Regions from separate parts of the Paenibacillus sp. BT-177 genome, predicted to be linked through region 1. Evidence: riboswitches for the same ligand, from Rfam matches in the RefSeq annotation. Region 1 holds a riboswitch; each other region holds the start of a gene.
The links. A riboswitch is a leader RNA that binds a small molecule or an ion and turns the genes downstream of it on or off. The one in region 1 is predicted to bind cyclic di-AMP.

Region 1 (6,808 bases):
TTCAATTCACTGTAGGTTATATCAAACAACAAAAAAAGGAACTGTGCAACAGCTCCACAGTTCCGCAAACAACTTTAGAAGAATATAAAACATTACCATTATCGTCGACTTCGTCGGCTAATTTTACCTGAGCCGCTGCGTGTTTTAGGCTTACTATAAGATTTGCGCGGCGAATCAAATATGCTGGAACCGCCGCTGCTGCCTCGGTCACGTGAAATCGAGCCTCTGCTCGGTGAACTGCTGGAGCCTCTATCGAATAGACTCCCGCTTGATCCAACGCTGGTATCCGAATTTTTCCCTCTACGGGTAACTGAGCCTTTTCGCTCCACCGTTATCGGCGGGATCGCTTTTTTCTCCTGTGCTGTTGGAGCACGATATTGCCCTTGTGAAGGTCGGTATACATCTCTGCTCGAATAACCTCGATAGGAGCCAGACCCCCGCAACGAATCGAACAGAGCATCCAGCACAGTTGCAGTTAAGTATCCTTTTAGAAAGCTGGAACTGTAATTTTGCTCGACATACTTTTTACTATCAATTTCAATGAGTGTGTCTTCCTTCTTAGCTGGATCTTGCTGTAAATGGTACCACTCATCGCTATATACCAGAAACATCCGCTCATTGCTCTGAGGTGACATTTGTTCCGGTGTACGCTGTTCTTTCAATTCCTCCGCTACTTCAGGAACCGTTTTGCCTGCTGCGCGATACACGTACGAGGTCGAGTTTCCGCTACCACTAACGGATTCCAGCGGATACGTATCTTTCACATTTGGCGCGCCGCAGCCGCTTAACACGGATACGAACAAGCTCAGCGCCACAATGACCTTTAATGCATATTGCCAGGTGCGTTTGCTCATGTGTAACCCTCTCCTAGCTTGCCCGAATAACCTTGACGTCTCCGGTAATCACTTCTTCTCCTTCATAAAGCATAAAGCGACCGTCCTGCCATTCTACCCGCAATAAATGGTAATCATCAGACTGGTACTGCCAAACATGTTGCTCTCCACCCTGCCGGAAAGGAGCACGGCCCATAACGGTAACATGCCCAAAATACTGTTCTTCCAAATGATACGTTGTATCATCCAGTTCTAAAATGGTCGGTACTTCCTCCGGGTTGTCTAGTCTGCCATCGATGGCCTGATAAAGTCCGAATTGCAGTGTTTCCCGTTCCTCAATATGAAGATAACTCACTTGATTACCATCCTGAAGCGTCAAAACAACGGCATTCCGAGCACGATTATGTACACGACCTACCACTTCATAGGTGACAAGCGACACCTCACAAATATCCCCTGGATTTAAGTGAAGCATGCTTTTTTCCGCTTTCGGCGGTTCAGGCTTGGCAAATAGATTTGAAATTCGTTTCCATACACTCATGGTCATATTCCCTCCTTACTTTGCCTAGAAGCATGCTGTAATGATTAAGGCACCAACCAAATGCAGCGCTCCCGAAAACAGACCGAAACCAATTTTACCTTCCTGGGTACCTTTATCCAGATCAAACTGTGCCCAATACCGCAACAGCAGGCGCACAATCACTTCCAAAACAAGCAGGATAATAAAGGCAATCACAGAATACACAAGCGCTTCGAGCAAATTATTAGCGGTAGCAATTGAACCTGATAAAATATATCCTTGTGCAATCAGCTTCATAATCATCCGTACCGTTACGGCCATATTTCCGGCTTTTACTTCGGCAAAATCCTTATACTTTGTAAATAAAGAATCGACATACATTAATACGAACAGCAAAATAGCACCCGCGCCCGTCCATACCAGCATCGCTTTCATCGTTTCTAAAAAATGCATTTCCTACCATCCTCCACATCTTCTTGACTACATATATTGATTTACGCCCCTAGGCAGGGAAAAGCGAAGGAGAAAACGTTTCTCCTTCGCTTACTGAGCCATCACACTAGCGGCAACGCTTAAAAGTTCTTATTTGTTTTCGTATTGTTTCAGCAAAGCAGCAAGTTCATCGTCCACAGCACTTTTCTTATCCAGCTCTTTGAACTCTTCATCCAGCGATTTTTCCTTGGAAGCCATTTCGTTGCTCGCTTCAGCACGTGCTTCTGCTTGCAGCATTTTTTCCTCCATACGCTTCAATCCAGCAGTTGCCGTATCCGAGCTAAAACCGTTCATAGCTTTGTTAATTTCAGTTTGCGCTTTAGCTGCGTTATAACGGGCAACCAGTGTCTCGCGCTTGTTTTTCATTTCAGTCAGCTGTCTACGCATTTCATCCAGCTTACCACGCAGGTTGTCAGCTGCAGCTTTGTTTTGCTCATAACCAGCTTGGAACTCGTTCATTTTTTGTTCGGCAGATTTCTTTTCTTCCAGCGCACGACGAGCAAGATCCACATTTTGTGCTTTTGCAGCCGTATGAGCCTGTTCTTCGCGTTTTTTCACCAAAGCTGCCTGTTCTTCGTATTGCTGTTTGAATCTCTTTTCAATAGCAATTTGAGCGGCTACCGCTTTCTCTGCGTCTTCCAGATCCTCTTGCATATCACGAATGTATTGATCCGTCATTTTAACTGGATCTTCTGCCTTGTCGATAATGGCGTTAATGTTAGACATCGTAAGATCTCTTAATCGTTTGAAAATAGACATGTGAAGTTCCTCCTAGAATTGAATGCTTAAATTTTAAGCTCTGTACACATGTTTACGCAAGCTTTGCAAAGAGGTTTCAAAAATATCTAAAAACCGCGTAGATAAGGCTCTGGGATATCTGCCTGTACTTTTAGCGCCCGTGAAGCATGCAGCGCCCAATAGGGATCTCGCAGCATGGCACGCCCTATGGCTACCAGATCAGCTTCATTTTGCTGAACGACTCGGCGGGCATCCTCATAATCATCCAATAAGCCGACAGCAATGACAGGCACATTCAATTTTTCACGGATGGTATGAGCCAAATCGACCTGATAACCAGCACGCGCAGACGGGCCTCCGCTGGAGCCAATCGGACCCTCACCACCAGAAGAAATATGGAAAATGTCCACACCTGCATCACGATATCGTTCCCCTATGGCTGCTATGTATTCAACATCATATCCGTCTTGGACATATTCTTTGGCAGATATCCGCATTAGCACAGGCATATCAGCAGGAAGTACCTCTTTAACAGCACGGATCACCTCAACACCAAACAGTGACAAATCCTGCCCATACTCATCTTCTCTGGTATTGGTTAAAGGGGAATGAAATTGATGGATCAGATAGCCGTGAGCACCATGAATCTCTACCGTGTCAAAACCAGCTTCTACCGCCCGGCGAGCCCCCTCTTTGTAGGCCTGAACCAGTTCCTTGACTTCTGCTCTCGTCAAAGTGTGCGGATCTTTAAAGCGTTCACTAAAGGGGATCGAGGACGGGCCTACAGGTGTCTCAGCATCCTCGGCCTTGCGTCCGGCATGGCCTAATTGAATGGCAATTTGGGCACCATACTTGTGGACTTCCTCTACAATTTTGCGATATGCAGGAATATGTTCGTCACTCCAAATGCCCAAATCACGATCCGTAATGCGTCCATCCGGTTGAACCGCTGTCATTTCCACAATTAAGAGCCCAGTCCCTCCTACCGCGCGACTCACATAATGGACATAATGCCAATCCGTCGGTTTGCCGTCCTTGGCCTCCACGCTGTATTGGCACATTGGGGGCATGACAATCCGATTTTTTAATGAAAGCCCCTTTAATTGATAAGGAGTAAACAAGTCGGTCACTTTTATCCATCCTTCCCTCAATTCCAAGTATGTATCATTATGAATAGCATCCCCATTATACACCAGCTGTCACGGTATACCGAATCCTTTGTAAGGCTAAAACTTGCGAAAATGCTTCGGTTTTCGGTCATGTTTAAGAGAATATGTACGTTTACTTCGTCATCTTCACGGATACCCGCTTCATGATGTACTTCTCTTCAGCCATGTAGGGCTTCACTCAATCACCAGCATAATTTTAATAGGACAGGTACATAATAGCTGAGAGCACCACTAGGTACCACTGCACGGAAAGGGGGAATACAAATGCGGTACAGGGGAGTGTTGCCATGTTTAGCACTGTTACTAGCATTTTCAAGTTTTCCCGTTCACGCGGACACGCCTCCCAACATCGGAACGCCCCATCCCAAGGAAGCTGCTGCCGCTACTTCGGTATATCAAAGTAAAGATCGAGCTACTCCAACATTAGCGATGCTACGAAAAAAGCATGCGGACATTTTTAAAATGTGCGGCCCGCACACCCGCCAAATTGCCTTAACCTTTGATGATGTGCCCGATTCAAGGTATACGCCGCAGGTTTTGGACGTATTACACGCAAACGGTATCAAAGCTACCTTTTTTATCGTCGGCCACCGTGCGGAAAAGCATCCGGGGATCATACGCCGCATCATCCGTGAGGGTCATGCTATAGGAAACCATTCCTATACTCATCCGGATTTCAGGAAGGCCACACCAGAACGTTTTCGCCACCAGATTACAAAGACAGAACGCATTTTAGAAGCCAGCATAGGTTTTCGACCCAGATTGATACGACCACCCTATGGTGAAATCACGGAGCCTCAAATCCAGTGGGCACGTCGTCATGGGTACATGATCGTCAATTGGAATGTGGACTCTCTAGACTGGAAGGGATTAAGCAAAACACAAATTCAGCGCAACGTGATCCCGGCTACCGGACCTGGCTCCATTATTTTAATGCATGCAGGTGGAGGTCAAAGTTCCAACTTGCAAGGCACTGTCCAAGCTTTGCCGGGTCTAATCCACTCTCTAAAAGCTAAGGGCTACAAATTTGTCACTGTCCCCCGGCTACTTCACACATCGGAACGAAAATAACAGTACGTCTAAGCTTCAAATATTCAACAACGTAAAAAGGCTGCCTTAACGAGCAGAATACTTCTGCTTGTAAGACAGCCTTTTTTAGCGATAAACGACCGGGCCTAATAAAAAGTCGTCCCAGTTATATGTTGTATGATAGATCAAGTTTACATAACTTATATTATGTTCAATCAAATCATACATAAGCACAATGCTATTTATCAATGACGTACAGTTTCACATTCTGGAAGCCGAAGTCGTTCACGAATGATTTATTGCCAGGGATAAAGATATCAATCCGCTTTCCGGTAATAGCACTGCCCTGATCACGGGCAACGGCCACAAAAGAATGATCTGGCAATCCAGGATGGGAATAACCTGTAACTAGCACCTTTGTTCCCATAGGAATGACTTTCGGGTCTACCGCAATTGTACCTAGCTTAAGCGGATTGCCGTAATAATCGACCGCACCCCATTTGCCATTTTCATCAGCTGCGGCAGAATATGCTGTAGCTTTAACATCAACTACTTTACTGTAATTGAATGTTTTGCCCCATGCTTCAATTGTTGGCTTCTCATTCGCTGGTGCTTTCTCTGTAAGAAGCTGTGGCTTCGAATCCGAAGCCGCCTTTACACTTTTTTCGTCTGGCACTTTAATTTGCAGACCTGCATATATGTTGTTGGACGCAATATCCGGGTTAGCCTTCGTCAACTCATCTACTGATACCCCATAACGTTGAGCAAGCAAAAAGAAGGTATCGCCTTCTTTGGCAGTGTGAAGCGAAGCAGCATCTGCTACTCCAGCTGTCTGTGCCAGCCCTGCAATAGCTGCAGCAAGCACCGCAAATTTCATAGTTTTTCCAATATGTTTTAAATGTTTCAAAGATATGTACCTCCTCTGTTATGCCTGCGAAGTTAGCTGTCGGATTCGGACTCAGGAGAAGCCCTATGCTTGTGCAATTCACCCCTAGGCATATTCCACAACATCTTATGATGCATTGGAATCATTGCCGTTGTTACGTCCCCCGCACTTCCCATGGTTTGAGCCCAGCACCTGAGTATTTATTATCATTACTGCTGCCCCGGTAAGTTTTGGCTTACTGCATAATATCACAATTTTGTAACCTTATCTGCATGAAAATGTTGGTAACCTTGAATATCATACTATACTCGTTACAATTTTGTCATCAAGAATCCGTTTTCTGTTACGAAAATATGGAGATATAGTGACAAAAAGAGAAAAGCCCTCCGTGAAACATCATCACGAGAAGGCTTTGTTAATATTTCATAAAAGCATTTTCTTACAGCACTTTAGCAAGAAAATCACGGGTACGGTCATGGCTTGGAGTACCGAATACTTGCTCAGGCGTACCTTGTTCTATAATTTGACCGTTGTCCATAAAGATGATTCGATCCCCTACCTCACGGGCAAAGCCCATTTCATGCGTCACGATCACCATCGTCATGCCGCCCTCAGCGAGCTTCTTCATCACGTCCAGAACCTCTCCAACCATTTCAGGGTCAAGAGCAGAAGTAGGCTCATCGAACAGCATTACGTGCGGCTGCATGGCCAAAGCACGTGCTATCGCAATACGTTGTTTTTGACCGCCAGATAACTGGTTCGGGTAGGTATTCTTCTTATCCTCAAGACCCACGGTCCGCAGGAGCTCCAGCGCAATTTTCTCCGCTTCTTTCCCCGACTGCTTTTTCACCTGCGTTGGTGCAAGCGTCAGATTCTGCAGTATTGTTTTATGCGGAAACAGATTAAAATGCTGGAAAACCATCCCCATCTTCTCCCGAGTCGCATTAATATTATGACCACGGGCCGTAATCGGCTCACCCTCAAACAAAATTTCCCCTTCTGTTGGCTGTTCCAACAGATTCATACAACGCAAAAACGTACTTTTTCCTGAACCACTCGGGCCGATAATGACGACTACTTCACCTTTGGCGATATCTATATCAATGCCTTTTAAAATTTCATTCTTACCGAATGATTTACG
Region 2 (6,808 bases), on a different contig from region 1:
GCCCAGTATGTTTGCTTTTTAACATAGTCGGTATAGGACGAAGGGGCCGAAAAGCTTTGGGTAAACGAGCGAACATCCCCGTCTTCAAAAGTAAAAGCCAGCGTAAGTACCGAGGCGCCGATTTTCTTTCCGTCCACGGTATATTTTAATCCACCTTCTCCCTCAGTGGTCGCGAGCTTCAATTCAGATGGCTTAAAGCCAAAGCGTTTGATCCATATTGCTGCAGCCTGTTCCTTGGCTTCGAGCGTCATGTCACCCTCAGCTACACGTACAAGTCTGCTTCGTGCTTGTTCATCTGTAGAAACATCAGCCTGTGTGTAATTGGTGCTGGAGGTGATCCGTTTAAAGCTAACGACCTTCCCAGTGGATAAATCCACATGGATTTGCAGCTTGCCCTTCGCTGAGGAGTCAGGCAAATCAACCCGAAAGGTTTCATATGGATAATTTTTTTTCCATGTACGATCGTACTCTTGAACCAATTTTTCTCTGGATAAATACCCGTACAAATCTGTTTCAGCCTGATAGGTTACGACGGGCTTCTCTGGCTGTGATTCCGTATAGCCCAGCTCGGAACGGGCGAAGTCCAGGGCGTGTATGACCGCTTCTTGTTTGCTGATGACCTTTGCATTCACCAATGATTCCGGACTTGGATTGCTAATTGAGGGAATAAGCAATTGAAAGATAAAAAAGCAAATCAGGCCAACCCCGCCCAGCAAGCCTAATTTTTTGAAGTTGGCCGTGAGCACGACCGGTTTCCCGATAGGATTCATGAGTTTCCTCCTTAATCTGTAAATAAGAACATCCATTAAAGATATCATACTGCACAGGTTCCCGCCAACAGACCAGCGATATTCATGAAAACAGAGTGAAAGCACTTTAAAGTTTTAATAAAATTAGATAAGCTGTGATTAACCGATGTCTATTCGCGAATTAAAGCCAATTTCACGTTTTTTCGGCGAAATCGGTTTTGTGATCTGGATAGAGAAGGATTATAATCTTGAGGCAATGCCTATGAAATATATGGGTAATGATATACATTTAAGCCGAATTTCTATGAGAAAACGGGGGAACCATGTTACTGGGGTGAATTTTACAGCCGATCCTGATGGACCGGAAGTGTAAATAGGGCATACTGTGCTGTCCGAATCCGTCAGCTAACCTCGTAGGCTGTGGGCAGGAACCAAGTCAGGCACTCGGTTTTCCGGTGTCTTTTTTTGTGTGTATAAAAGTGTTTGGATTGGTTAGACCGCTGCGGGTTCAGATTATTCTTCTGATTGCTGTTATCCCCGGATTTTTTTTGATTGTATAAACCCTTTAATGGTTAAAATCCGGAGATAAAGGCAAACGCTTCGCTTCTTCAGAACAATTCTGCCCCCTTCGCTGCTGCTCGCCAATAGCACAGGGAGCCGAGTAGTGTTTGACATGCATTCTTCCTGTATTCAGGGAATGTTAATTATAGCTACTTAAGGTTTGGAAAATCAAAAAAATCAGGGGCAACGACGATCGGAAGATAAATGGAACGCGTAGCGGGCTTACACCGTATTAAGTCACTGTTTTTATAGTTTTAAGGATTAGGAGAGAAGTGATGAATAGATGAATCCCAATGCACGCTGGCTTCGGCTTTCTCCACCGCAGATATTCGTTGCAGGCTTTGCCATTATCATTCTAATAGGTAGTTTATTGTTAATGCTGCCCATCTCTAATACAACTGGAAAACCACTTGCGTTTATAGACGCTTTGTTTACTGCCGCGTCCGCGACCTGTGTAACCGGACTTGTCGTTAAGGATACAGGGCTCTTTTTTACAACCTTTGGTCAAATCGTTATCGTTGCGCTGATCCAGATCGGTGGTCTTGGCTTTATGACCATGGCTACCTTGATCGCGCTGGTGTTCAAACGTCGCATTTCCTTGCGGGAGCGCCTTATTTTGCAAGAAGCGATGAATCAGACCTCTGTCGAAGGAATTGTTGGATTGATCCGCAAGGTGCTATGGTACTCGCTGATGATTGAGGGAGTATGTGCAGCTATTTTTTCGATTCGCTGGTCATTTGATATGCCTGTCGGCAGGGCGATTTATTTTGGAATCTGGCATGCCATTTCCATGTTTAATAACGCTGGTTTTGATTTATTCGGTGAATTTCGCAGCCTGACAGGTTATGTATATGATCCGATTGTTAATTTTACAGCCATGTTTCTCATTATTTCGGGTGGTATTGGTTTTGTAGTGATGTCTGACCTGGCAGATTATCGCAAGCGTAAGAGACTATCCTTGCATACCAAGGTGGTACTCAGCATGACAGCTGCTCTGATTGTCGTCGGGACGCTTGTCATTTTTGTATTTGAGTTTACGAATCCGAAGACGCTTGGCTCGCTTGATTGGGGTGGTAAACTGCTGGGTTCTTTATTCCAGTCCGTTACCCCTCGCACCGCAGGTGCCAACACGCTGGACATTGCAGGCTTGCGGCAGGCTACGCAGTTTTTTATCATCATACTCATGTTTATTGGGGCTTCGCCTGGCTCCACTGGAGGCGGGATTAAGACCACTACATTTGCTCTGCTCATTGGAGCGGTGTTTTCGATGCTGCGGGGACGGGAAGACATTGTGCTGTTCCGGTACCGACTTGCGCAGGCACGCATTTATAAGGCTTTGACTATTACCTTGCTGGGGTTGCTGTTCGTGATTGGGGTGACGATGATTCTGTCCGCAACCGAAGATCATCATTTTCTGATGATCTTGTTCGAGACGGTGTCTGCCTTTGGTACGGTAGGACTGTCCATGGGGCTTACACCTGATTTGACAGTTGTAGGCAAACTGGTGATTACTCTGACGATGTTTGCAGGCAGGCTGGGTCCACTCACGCTAGCTTATGCACTGGGACCGAAAAAGGGTAAGGAATTGTATCGTCATCCAGAAGGTAAAATAATTATAGGGTAAGGGAGTTTTCGAGTAGATATGAAAACGCAGCAGTTTGTAGTCATTGGCTTGGGACGGTTTGGCTCAAGCCTGGCTTTGCAATTGGTGGATATGGGGTGCGAGGTACTGGGCATTGATCGGAATGAGGATGTTGTGGACAGTATGAGTGAGATTCTGACACATACTGTCGTGGCAGACGCTACAGATGAGGATGCGTTGCGGTCACTGGGCATCCGTAATTTCGATTGCGGCATTGTTGCAATCGGTGATGATATTCAGGTAAGCATCCTGACCGCCATTTTGCTGAAGGAGCTGGGTGTGAGAAAAGTCGTAGCCAAAGCTATATCTGTACTGCATGGGCGTGCGTTAGAGAAGCTTGGGGTGGACCGAGTCATTTATCCGGAACGAGATATGGGTATTCGGGTAGCGCATCAGCTGGTCACGCCTAATCTGCTCGATTATTTGGAGCTGTCCAAGGAATACAGCATTGTGGAACTCAATGTGCCTGCATGTCTGAATGGCAAAACGTTAGCAGAATTAAATGCTCGTACCCGCTTTGGTTGCAGCATCGTGGCACTTCATACGGCGAATGGTATTTTGATCGCGCCGACAGCTATGGATCGGCTGAAAGCAGACGATATTATGGTCATTATCGGCTCCAATGACAATATCGGCCGCTTTGAGGATGAGGTCGTTAATGTCAATGAAGAGGGTTAAATTCTCTACACCATACGGTAGCCTGCAAACGATGCACGTGTCTCGCTAATCCAGCGTCGTGCTGTCGGGCCGAGATCGGCCGTTTCTGAGTATATGAGGGAGGTCGTTCGGCGTGTCTCCTTCAAATCAGGCAAGTACAATGCAGTAAGTCCATTATCTCGCAGCAGTTCGCTGCGCAAGTAGGATTTGGGCAGCAAAGCGGATGCCTTGCAGGTTGGAAGCAGACGTACAATCGCCTCGAAGGAGTCGATTTCCATGCGGATATCCGGCATAATACCGCTGCGCTGGAACAAGTCATCCGTCAGGCTGCGGTACCAGGTTCCTTTGGAGAAAATGATCATCGGCAATCCTTGCAGGTCCTTCATTGAAGCCGTTCCTGTCTTGACAGTTAATTCATGTCCGATGGGGACGACTAGCTCCAAATGATCGTCAAATAACGGAATGCAGCGTAATCCAGCTTCATGAATGGCAGACCCGACAACGCCGGCGTCTGCTTTTTTGTCGCGTACAAAGGCGACGATTTCATGCGTTTTGCCGGTGAGCAGCTTTAGCTCAGTCTGAGGATGCTTGCTCATGAAAGCCTCGACGAGGGTAGGCAACGTCGTTTGGAGTGTCGTAAGACTTGCGCCCAGAGTAAGCATGCTCTGGGCTTCATTTTTGTGCTGTGACAGCTTTTGTAAGAAGCGAAGCTGACGTTGCCGTTGCTCCAGCGCGAAAGTATATACAAATCGGCCAGTTGATGTAATTTCGAGCCGTTTGCCCCGACGATCAAAGAGATGGACACCCAGCTCTTCCTCCAGCTTGGCAATTTTGCGAGACAGGGCGGGTTGGGACAAATTCAGCAGTTTTGAGGCTTTATTCAAGCTGGACTGCTCGACAACGACGGCAAAAGCGTTCAAATCCTCAAACAAATCTTCCACTTCCTCTCTATATGCAAAAAAGACATAATAATTAATACGTATATTGCAATTCCATTATAAGCCGAAAAGGAGTAACATGAAAGCGACACAAGATGTTCACACTTTTGTTTTTCCTTATAAGGGACACCTTGTTGAACATTCCCTGTCGGGAACTGTCATTTTATATGTTATATTACTATTGAAAACGCTATTATTGGGAGAAGGGAGCATGACCTAGATGAGAGGATTTTATTCCAGAAAGCTGCATTCGCTTCTTGGCGTCATTCCGTTGGCTCTATTTTTTGTTGAGCATTTGGTGACGAACTTCACAGCGGTGGAGGGCGGTAAGGAAGGTTTTAATCGCAGCGTGGCCTTCCTGAATGGTTTGCCGCTGGTTATTGTGTTAGAAACGTTATTCATCTACTTGCCATTACTGTTCCACGGGATCTATGGCTTGTATATCGCTTATCAGGCTGATCCGAATGTCAAAAGGTTTGGCTATTCGCGTAACTGGCGCTTTTTGTTCCAGCGTATTTCCGGAGTCATTACGTTTGTATTTATTATCTGGCACGTATACGACACACGCTTTCAGGTGGCCCTGGGTAATGTCACTCATGAGGAGCTAGGCGGCGTAATGCATGGCATAGTAACGAACCCGGTCTATTTTATTTTGTATTTAATCAGTGTCGTTTCGGCATCATTTCACTTTGCTAATGGATTGTGGGCATTTATGGTCAGTTGGGGGATTACCGTGGGACCACGTGCCCAAAAAGTATCTTCCTATATCTGTATGACCCTGTTCGTGGTGGTGTCGATCGGCTTCGTTGCTTCCCTGCTTGCATTCCGTAGCGCGGAATTCCAAGAAACGGCAACAGTCTTGGTGCATTGCAGCGCTTTTAAACAGCTACTGTAAACGAGTTATTTAAATTATACATCGTGTTGAGATTCTATTTTGAATGGTAAAAGGGGATTTAGTACAAATCCTGAAAAGAAGGAGTGAGCAGAAATGGCAGCATCCAATATTATTGTCGTGGGCGGCGGTCTGGCAGGTCTAATGGCTACGATCAAGGCGGCAGAGGCGGGAGTCCACGTTCATTTATTTTCTTTGGTTCCGGTCAAAAGATCCCACTCCGTTTGTGCGCAAGGTGGCATTAACGGTGCGGTAAATACCAAAGGTGAGGGAGACTCACCCTGGATTCACTTTGACGATTCAGTCTATGGCGGTGACTTTCTGGCAAACCAGCCGCCGGTAAAAGCGATGTGCGAAGCGGCTCCGGGAATCATCCATCTCATGGACCGTATGGGTGTTATGTTCAATCGGACACCAGAAGGACTGCTGGATTTCCGCCGTTTTGGCGGTACCCAGCATCATCGCACAGCCTTTGCTGGTGCGACGACAGGACAGCAGCTCCTGTATGCTCTCGATGAGCAGGTACGACGCTGGGAATCTGCTGGTTTGGTGACCAAGTACGAGAACTGGGAGTTTTTACAGGCTGTACTGGATGATGAAGGCATCTGTCGAGGGATTTGCGGGCAAGATTTGCGTACGATGGAAGTGAAGACTTTTGCAGCGGATGCCGTTATTCTGGCATCTGGTGGTCCCGGGATTATTTTCGGTAAAACCACAAATTCCGTCATTAATACCGGCACGGCTGCCGGTGCAGTGTATCAGCAAGGCGTTCGCTATGCGAACGGTGAATTTATACAGATTCATCCAACGGCTATACCCGGTGACGACAAGCTGCGTCTCATGTCCGAGTCGGCACGGGGAGAGGGCGGTCGCATTTGGACGTATAAAGACGGAAAGCCATGGTATTTCCTTGAAGAAAAATATCCGGCTTATGGAAATCTAGTCCCTCGCGACATTGCGACACGTGAAATATTCAGCGTATGCGTTGATGATGGACTGGGTATTAACGGCGAGAACATGGTCTATCTGGATCTGTCTCACAAGGACCCGAAAGAGCTGGATGTAAAGCTGGGCGGCATTATTGAGATTTATGAAAAATTTGTCGGCGACGATCCGCGTAAAATCCCAATGAAAATATTCCCGGCTGTTCACTATTCAATGGGAGGCATGTGGGTCGATTACAACCAAATGACAAATATACCGGGTCTGTTCGCAGCTGGTGAATGTGAATTCCAGTATCACGGAGCGAACCGCTTGGGTGCAAACTCACTGCTGTCGGCCATTTATGGCGGGATGGTGGCTGGACCAAAGGCTGTGGAATATATCAAGGGCTTGAAAAAGTCTGCACAGGATGTAGCTTCTTCGGTAT
Region 3 (6,808 bases), on a different contig from region 1:
CCCGGAGCAGTGTGGGTCAGGTAGTGAAATAAAGGATGTGCCTGATCACCGTTGACATCTGTCTTGGCGAACATGGGGAAGGTCACACCGTAATTGATTTGGCAAAACTCGGAGATCTCCTCGCTGGAGCCCGGCTCTTGTTTGGCGAACTGGTTGCTGGGAAATCCCAAAATTTCGAGCCCCTGTTCATGATACTGGTCATATAGCTCTTGTAGCGCCTTGTACTGGGGGGTTAACCCACATTTGCTGGCAGTATTCACGATAAGTAGAACTTTCCCTTCGTATGTGGATAACGGAATTTGTACCCCTTGTAGGGTCTGTGCATCATATTTATATACGGTCAAGATATCCCTCCTCATTCAATATTCTGCAATTAAATTGTAAGCAACTCAACAAGGGGTTGCAAGTCCGGAAGAGTATACGGGCATTGGACCATTGTAAAATCGCCTTTTGTTCAAAACGGTAAATCGCACTTCAAATGGAGCTAATTGAGGTGTTTCTTCTCATAAAAACGGGTTCAATCGGTAATTATCTGGCACATATAGCGTATTTTCTTTCCTTTTTGCAAATAAGGAGTAACTAAGCCATACCCTACGCCAATATTGACATGCCTTTCATTTTCAAAAAGGGGTGAAATACAGAGTTTTAAAGAGATACGAGAAGCATAGATGCCTTGTAAGCGTTATTCTTAATCTCCTATGCTCTAAAGGGTGATTTATAGCCCCGCCGTTGAGCTTTACAGTCTTCCTTGCACGGGTGTATGATTCAAGACGTAATTTCAAATTAACACCAATGAAGCAACAACGAATTGTCTAAAGCGCTGAATTTTGCAGTTGCAAAAGCGGGGGAACCAACGAGTATGTACGGTTTTGCAAGCCGTGTGTGTCTCATGGGGTGAATTTTCCGGCCAAGTGCCGTAAATAGGGCGACTCTCACGTCCGAATCCGACAGCTAACCTCGTAAGCGTACAGGGAGAGGCAACAAACCGCCGTGTGCAACCATGGTTTATTTTATCATGGAATGTATGAAGCCGGAGGAAGCCTTTTTCCTTCGGCTTCTTTTTGTTGTCTTTTTATACCGGGAGAGGAGCTACTGATGGAAGGTCGGTTAATTATTGTCACTGCACCGAATGAAGCGGGCAGAAGTTTTGTGAAATTGCTTATGTTTAAAAAATTGGCGTTTGCAGTTCTCACAAATAGCACTCAGGAGGAACGACAGCTCAAAAAAATGGGTGTGGAGCACATTGTGCGCATCAATACGATGCAAGCGGGAAAATGGAATTTTCCTAAAAAAGAAATTGGTAGTGTGTATTTGTTCGAAAACAGCTTGAATCTGACTTGCCGTTTCCTGCAAATATGTCGGCCACTAACATCAGAATTGATCTATGTTATTACGCACGGCTGTAATCCACAAGGAATTTATCGGGGATTGGGAGCGGACCATGTGATCTACACATTGAACGGAGAGGTGGGTTTCCTGCTGAACGGATAAGCACTTATAACATAGCTGGTTTATGATTTTATGATGGAATCGGAAATGACGATCTGAAGAGCGATACGGAGGGTATGAACATGATGGATTTATACATGCTGCTCATAATGGCTGTGAGTTATGGAGTGATACTGCTGTTTGTACGCTGGTGTGATGCGCAGACCTCAAAAGGAGGCCGAAGAGGATGATTGTTGTGCTAGGACTCACGGCTATTGTGTTCGTGTATTTAATCTACGCACTCCTGAATCCTGAAAAGTTCTAGTCAACTATAGGATCGAGCAGGCGGGAACAGCAGATCAAGAATGAAGCATCAGAAGTGTAGATTTTCGCAAACGTGTGCACTCAATGGATGTTCTGAATCAGGTCTGTTGTTCCAAATGCAGGAGCATTATAAGGAGGAATAGAGGATGGAGCTACTGCAAATTGGAATTGTGATCGTCATATTGCTGCTCTTGGTAAAGCCGGTGGGCACCTATATGTATCACGTATTCTCGAATGAACCGAATCGGACGGATCGGATTTTTGGTGGAACGGAAAAGCTGATTTATAAGGTTGTAGGCTTGAAGAAACAGGACAGCATGCGTTGGACCACGTATGCTATGAGTTTCATTGCAACCAATGTGGTGCTTGTGGGGATCAGCTACCTGCTATTGCGCTTGCAGGCTATACTCCCAGGCAATCCGGTTGGAAACAGTAATATGGAAGCTTCATTGGCCTTTAATACGGTAATCAGCTTTATGACCAATACGAATCTCCAACATTATAGCGGAGAAAGCGGGCTTACGTATCTGACACAGATGGCGTTCGTCACGATGATGATGTTTACTTCGGCTGCTTCGGGGTTTTCGGTTGCTGCGGCTTTTATGAGGGGATTGACGCGGCGCGGTGAAGGACTGGGTAATTTTTTTCAAGATTTTATTAAAGCCAACATACGGATTTTTCTGCCGCTTGCCTTTGTACTTACGCTGGTGCTGGTGGGACTAAAAGTACCACAGACGCTACAGTCCACGGCGGATATTACGACTTTAAGCGGTACACAGCAGCAGATTGCTATGGGACCCATTGCCTCATTGGAATCCATCAAGCATTTGGGCACGAACGGGGGCGGTTTTGCGGGAGCTAATTCTGCTCATCCTTTTGAGAATCCAAGTCCTTGGACGAACGTACTGGAAATTTTAGCAATGTGGGTAATGCCGGCTTCGCTGCCGTATACTTTTGGATTGTTTGCCCGTAATCGCAAGCAGGGCTGGATTATTTTTAGCTCGATGATGGTCTTGTTCCTTATTTTTCTATCCATAACGTATGTGTCGGAGAAGACAGGTAATCCGTTAATCCAGGCACTGGGTATGGATGCATCTCAGGGAAGCATGGAAGGGAAAGAGGTTCGTTTCGGCATTGGACAATCGGCACTATTCACTGCGGTTACAACAGCGGCAACGACAGGTTCGGTCAATAATATGCATGATACACTGACCCCGTTAGGTGGTATGGCTGCTTTGGGAGAAATGATGCTAAACGTCATTTTTGGCGGCAAGGGCGTCGGGCTGATGAATATGCTGATGTATGCGATTCTGGGGGTGTTTATATGTGGACTGATGGTTGGAAGAACCCCGGAATTTATGGGCAGGAAAATTGAAGGCAAGGAAATGAAGCTGATTGCGATTGCCATTTTGGTACATCCGTTTCTCATTCTCGCTCCAACTGCGCTTGCGTTTATGAGCCATTGGGGATACGATGCAGTCTCTAATCCCGGATACCACGGGTTGACTCAGGTGCTTTATGAATATGCATCATCTGCGGCAAATAACGGTTCAGGATTTGAAGGTCTTGCAGATAACAACGTGTTTTGGAACGTTACGACCGGAGCAGTTATGTTTTTTGGACGATATGTATCCATGATTGCATTGCTGGCTGTAGCGGCTTCATTGAATGCCAAAGCACCGACCCCGGTGACGACGGGTACACTGCGCACGGATAACAAGCTGTTTGGAGCCATCCTCATCGGGGTTGTTCTGTTGATTGGTGCGTTAACCTTTTTACCAGTGATCGTATTGGGTCCTGTAGCTGAATTTTTGACCATGTAATGAAAAATGAGCATGAAGAAGAAAATGAGAATGGATGAACGGGGTGCTTGATCATGAAGGAAGAACGCAAACGCATGCTGGATAGAAGCATCTTGAAGCAGGCGGTCAAGGATAGCTTTATCAAATTAAATCCAATGATCATGATGAAAAATCCTGTCATGTTCGTCGTGGAGATCGGTACATTGGTCGTACTGCTCATGCTACTGCTTCCCGGTTATTTTGGAGCCGGCAAGGAAATGGGCTTTAACTTGGCTGTATTTATTATTCTGTTGTTCACGCTGCTTTTTGCTAACTTTGCCGAAGCGCTCGCGGAGGGACGGGGGAAGGCACAAGCTGCTTCCTTGAAAAAATCCAAGCAGGACTCGCAAGCTAATAAGCTTGTCGGAAATGAGATTCAAGTAGTCAGCTCGACAGCATTGCGTAAAGGTGACGTGGTAATCGTCTCTCAGGGCGAAATGATTCCAAGTGATGGTGAGGTCATTGAAGGCCTGGCTTCGGTGGATGAATCTGCGATTACGGGAGAATCAGCTCCAGTCATTAAGGAATCGGGCGGTGATTTTTGCTCGGTAACTGGCGGGACGCGGGTGGTCAGTGACCGCATTAAGGTGCGGATTACAACTGAGCCGGGTGAGACGTTTATTGATAAAATGATTTCGCTCGTGGAAGGTGCACAGCGGCAAAAAACGCCAAATGAAATTGCGCTGAATACATTGCTGATTAGCTTGACGATTATTTTTCTAATTGTGGTGGTGACGCTAGCTCCGATAGCCCGTCATTTTAAGATTGATTTGCCTGTTCCCGTGCTGATTTCGTTGCTAGTCTGTCTGATTCCGACCACGATTGGCGGGCTTTTGTCGGCTATTGGGATTGCCGGTATGGACCGGGTTACCCAGTTTAACGTGCTGGCCATGTCAGGCAAGGCGGTAGAAGCATCCGGGGACATCAATACGATGATTCTTGATAAAACGGGTACCATCACCTTCGGAAACCGGATGGCGAGTGAATTCGTGGTGGTAGATGGTGTAGAAAAGGCAGAGTTAGCGAAATGGGCGGCGATGTGTTCACTAAAGGATGAGACACCCGAGGGGCGCTCGGTGCTGGAATTGATGCGCAAGCAGGAGTACACGCTGGATGAATCCTTGGCAGCAGGTGGGACCTTTATCGAGTTCAAGGCAGAAACCCGGATGAGTGGTCTGGATCTCGCCGATGGACGAAGAGTACGCAAAGGCGCCGTGGACTCTGTCCGGCAGTGGATTGTATCGCAAAAAGGCAGTGTTCCGGCCGATCTGGAGGAAAAAGCAAATCAGGTAGCCGCAGAAGGAGGTACACCGTTAGCGGTGGCGCTGGATGATCGGATATACGGCATTATTTATTTGAAGGATACGGTGAAGCCGGGCATGAAGGAACGCTTCGATCAGCTTCGGGAAATGGGCATCCGCACGATTATGTGTACCGGTGATAATCCGCTGACCGCTGCTACCATTGCACGTGAAGCAGGTGTGGACGATTTTGTAGCAGAAAGCAAGCCGGAGGACAAAATTGCGGTTATCCGCCGTGAGCAGGAGCAGGGCAAGCTGGTTGCCATGACTGGAGATGGTACCAATGATGCGCCTGCGCTGGCCCAGGCAGATGTCGGTCTTGCCATGAATAGCGGTACGGTCGCGGCCAAGGAAGCTGCTAATATGGTGGACCTGGATTCTGATCCGTCCAAAATTATTGAGGTGGTCGCCATCGGAAAGCAACTGCTTATGACACGCGGGGCATTAACAACGTTCAGTATTGCGAACGATGTTGCTAAATATTTTGCTATCATTCCGGCGATGTTCATGCTGGCTATTCCACAAATGAGTGCACTGAATGTCATGGGACTGGGCTCCCCGCTCTCGGCTATTTTATCGGCGCTTATTTTTAATGCAGTCATTATTCCACTTCTGATTCCGCTGGCAATGAAGGGCGTGAAGTATAAGCCAATGAGCTCGGATCGTTTGTTGGGACGGAATTTACTGATTTATGGCCTGGGCGGTATGGTGGTACCGTTTGTCGGCATTAAGGCCATTGATTTGCTGGTACATTTGTGGATTTAGCGCAGAAAGGGTGAGCGACATGAGTGGTTTTTATCGGATGTTGTCTGGACGCAGGTTTGCTGCACATGAGAAAGCCGGATCTGGCGGACAAGGTCATAACAAGCGTACAGGGACGGAGGCAGTGCCGGAAAATCAACCGGAGAGACAAGAGATGCGAGGAAGCGCGGTTATTGGAGTGGCTTTGCGAACTTCTGTGCTAATGATCCTATTGTGCGGATTGGCATATCCGCTAGTTAGTACAGGAGTGGCGCAAGTCCTGTTTCCGCAGCAAGCAAACGGCAGTATGCTTCGTGACACGGAGGGGCGGGTAATCGGCTCTGAGCTGATTGGGCAGTCCTTTACCAATCCGGCGCTTTTCCAAGGTCGGGTATCAAGTATCGATTACAATGGGGCTGGTTCAGGCTCAAGTAATTACGCACCCTCGAACCCGGCATTGGTGCAGCGGATCAAGGATTCTATTGCGGATTGGCAGAAGCATAATCCGGATGTACCCGTCAGTCAGGTTCCATTGGACCTGATTACGAACTCCGGCTCCGGTCTAGACCCGCACATCTCGCCACAGGCGGCACAGGCTCAAATTCCGCGTATTAGCGGCTTGACGGGGATTGGTCAGGACCAGCTGAAGGCGCTGGTGCAGGAGCAGACCGAAGGCCGCAGCGCAGGGGTATTCGGCGAGCCGCGTGTGAACGTGCTCAAGCTGAATCTCGCGCTTGAAGCTCAAGTGCAGACGAAGGCTGGCAAGCGTTGAGAATATAATATTATTGATTTGTCTGATGATTAAGTTAAACTTATACTCACATATGCTCAAGGAGGCGGTCCGAATGGTAACGATGAATAAGCGGACAGACTATAGAAGGACAGCGCCTAATCGTCCATAAACTGCGTGTTTTCTTCTTGATGAGGGCAATGAATAATATGCAAGAGTATAAAATTTTAAAAATGAATGATTTTTCAAATCATCAGCTTTCTCGGATACGAATGTTGGAACAACTATGCAAGGATTTCGATGGTTCAAGTTTGAGAGTGGGCATAGAAAGCCTTAGAGAAAACGGCGGGGATAAAGCATTTCTTTGTCAAATGGGCAACCAGCTCATTGGCTATCTCAGTTGGTATACATCAGATGAAATCGTAGCTAATATTAACGCTATG

Region 2: it holds a riboswitch for cyclic di-AMP, as region 1 does, so the genes downstream of both, OIU26_RS17300 (TrkH family potassium uptake protein) here and OIU26_RS24115 (3D domain-containing protein) in region 1, are expected to answer to the same signal.
Region 3: it holds a riboswitch for cyclic di-AMP, as region 1 does, so the genes downstream of both, OIU26_RS07725 (hypothetical protein) here and OIU26_RS24115 (3D domain-containing protein) in region 1, are expected to answer to the same signal.

Annotation. Positions count from the first base shown of each region.
Region 1 is NZ_JAOYTP010000014.1:36,510-43,317, forward strand. Features, by position in the region: gene OIU26_RS24085 (DUF4247 domain-containing protein) at 99-854, opposite strand; gene OIU26_RS24090 (DUF4178 domain-containing protein) at 868-1,374, opposite strand; gene OIU26_RS24095 (DUF350 domain-containing protein) at 1,399-1,806, opposite strand; gene OIU26_RS24100 (PspA/IM30 family protein) at 1,936-2,604, opposite strand; gene OIU26_RS24105 (NADH:flavin oxidoreductase/NADH oxidase) at 2,691-3,713, opposite strand; gene OIU26_RS24110 (polysaccharide deacetylase family protein) at 4,017-4,823, shown strand; gene OIU26_RS24115 (3D domain-containing protein) at 5,020-5,688, opposite strand; cyclic di-AMP (ydaO/yuaA leader) riboswitch at 5,695-5,863, opposite strand; gene OIU26_RS24120 (amino acid ABC transporter ATP-binding protein) at 6,107-6,808, opposite strand, start outside.
Region 2 is NZ_JAOYTP010000005.1:219,247-226,054, reverse strand. Features, by position in the region: gene OIU26_RS17305 (type II CAAX endopeptidase family protein) at 1-770, opposite strand, end outside; cyclic di-AMP (ydaO/yuaA leader) riboswitch at 1,032-1,184, shown strand; gene OIU26_RS17300 (TrkH family potassium uptake protein) at 1,594-2,934, shown strand; gene OIU26_RS17295 (potassium channel family protein) at 2,953-3,630, shown strand; gene OIU26_RS17290 (LysR family transcriptional regulator) at 3,636-4,541, opposite strand; gene OIU26_RS17285 (succinate dehydrogenase cytochrome b558 subunit) at 4,768-5,442, shown strand; gene sdhA (succinate dehydrogenase flavoprotein subunit) at 5,536-6,808, shown strand, end outside.
Region 3 is NZ_JAOYTP010000002.1:330,251-337,058, reverse strand. Features, by position in the region: gene OIU26_RS07730 (glutathione peroxidase) at 1-344, opposite strand, end outside; cyclic di-AMP (ydaO/yuaA leader) riboswitch at 809-982, shown strand; gene OIU26_RS07725 (hypothetical protein) at 1,096-1,491, shown strand; gene kdpF (K(+)-transporting ATPase subunit F) at 1,676-1,753, shown strand; gene kdpA (potassium-transporting ATPase subunit KdpA) at 1,899-3,575, shown strand; gene kdpB (potassium-transporting ATPase subunit KdpB) at 3,629-5,659, shown strand; gene kdpC (potassium-transporting ATPase subunit KdpC) at 5,679-6,407, shown strand; gene OIU26_RS07700 (GNAT family N-acetyltransferase) at 6,566-6,808, shown strand, end outside.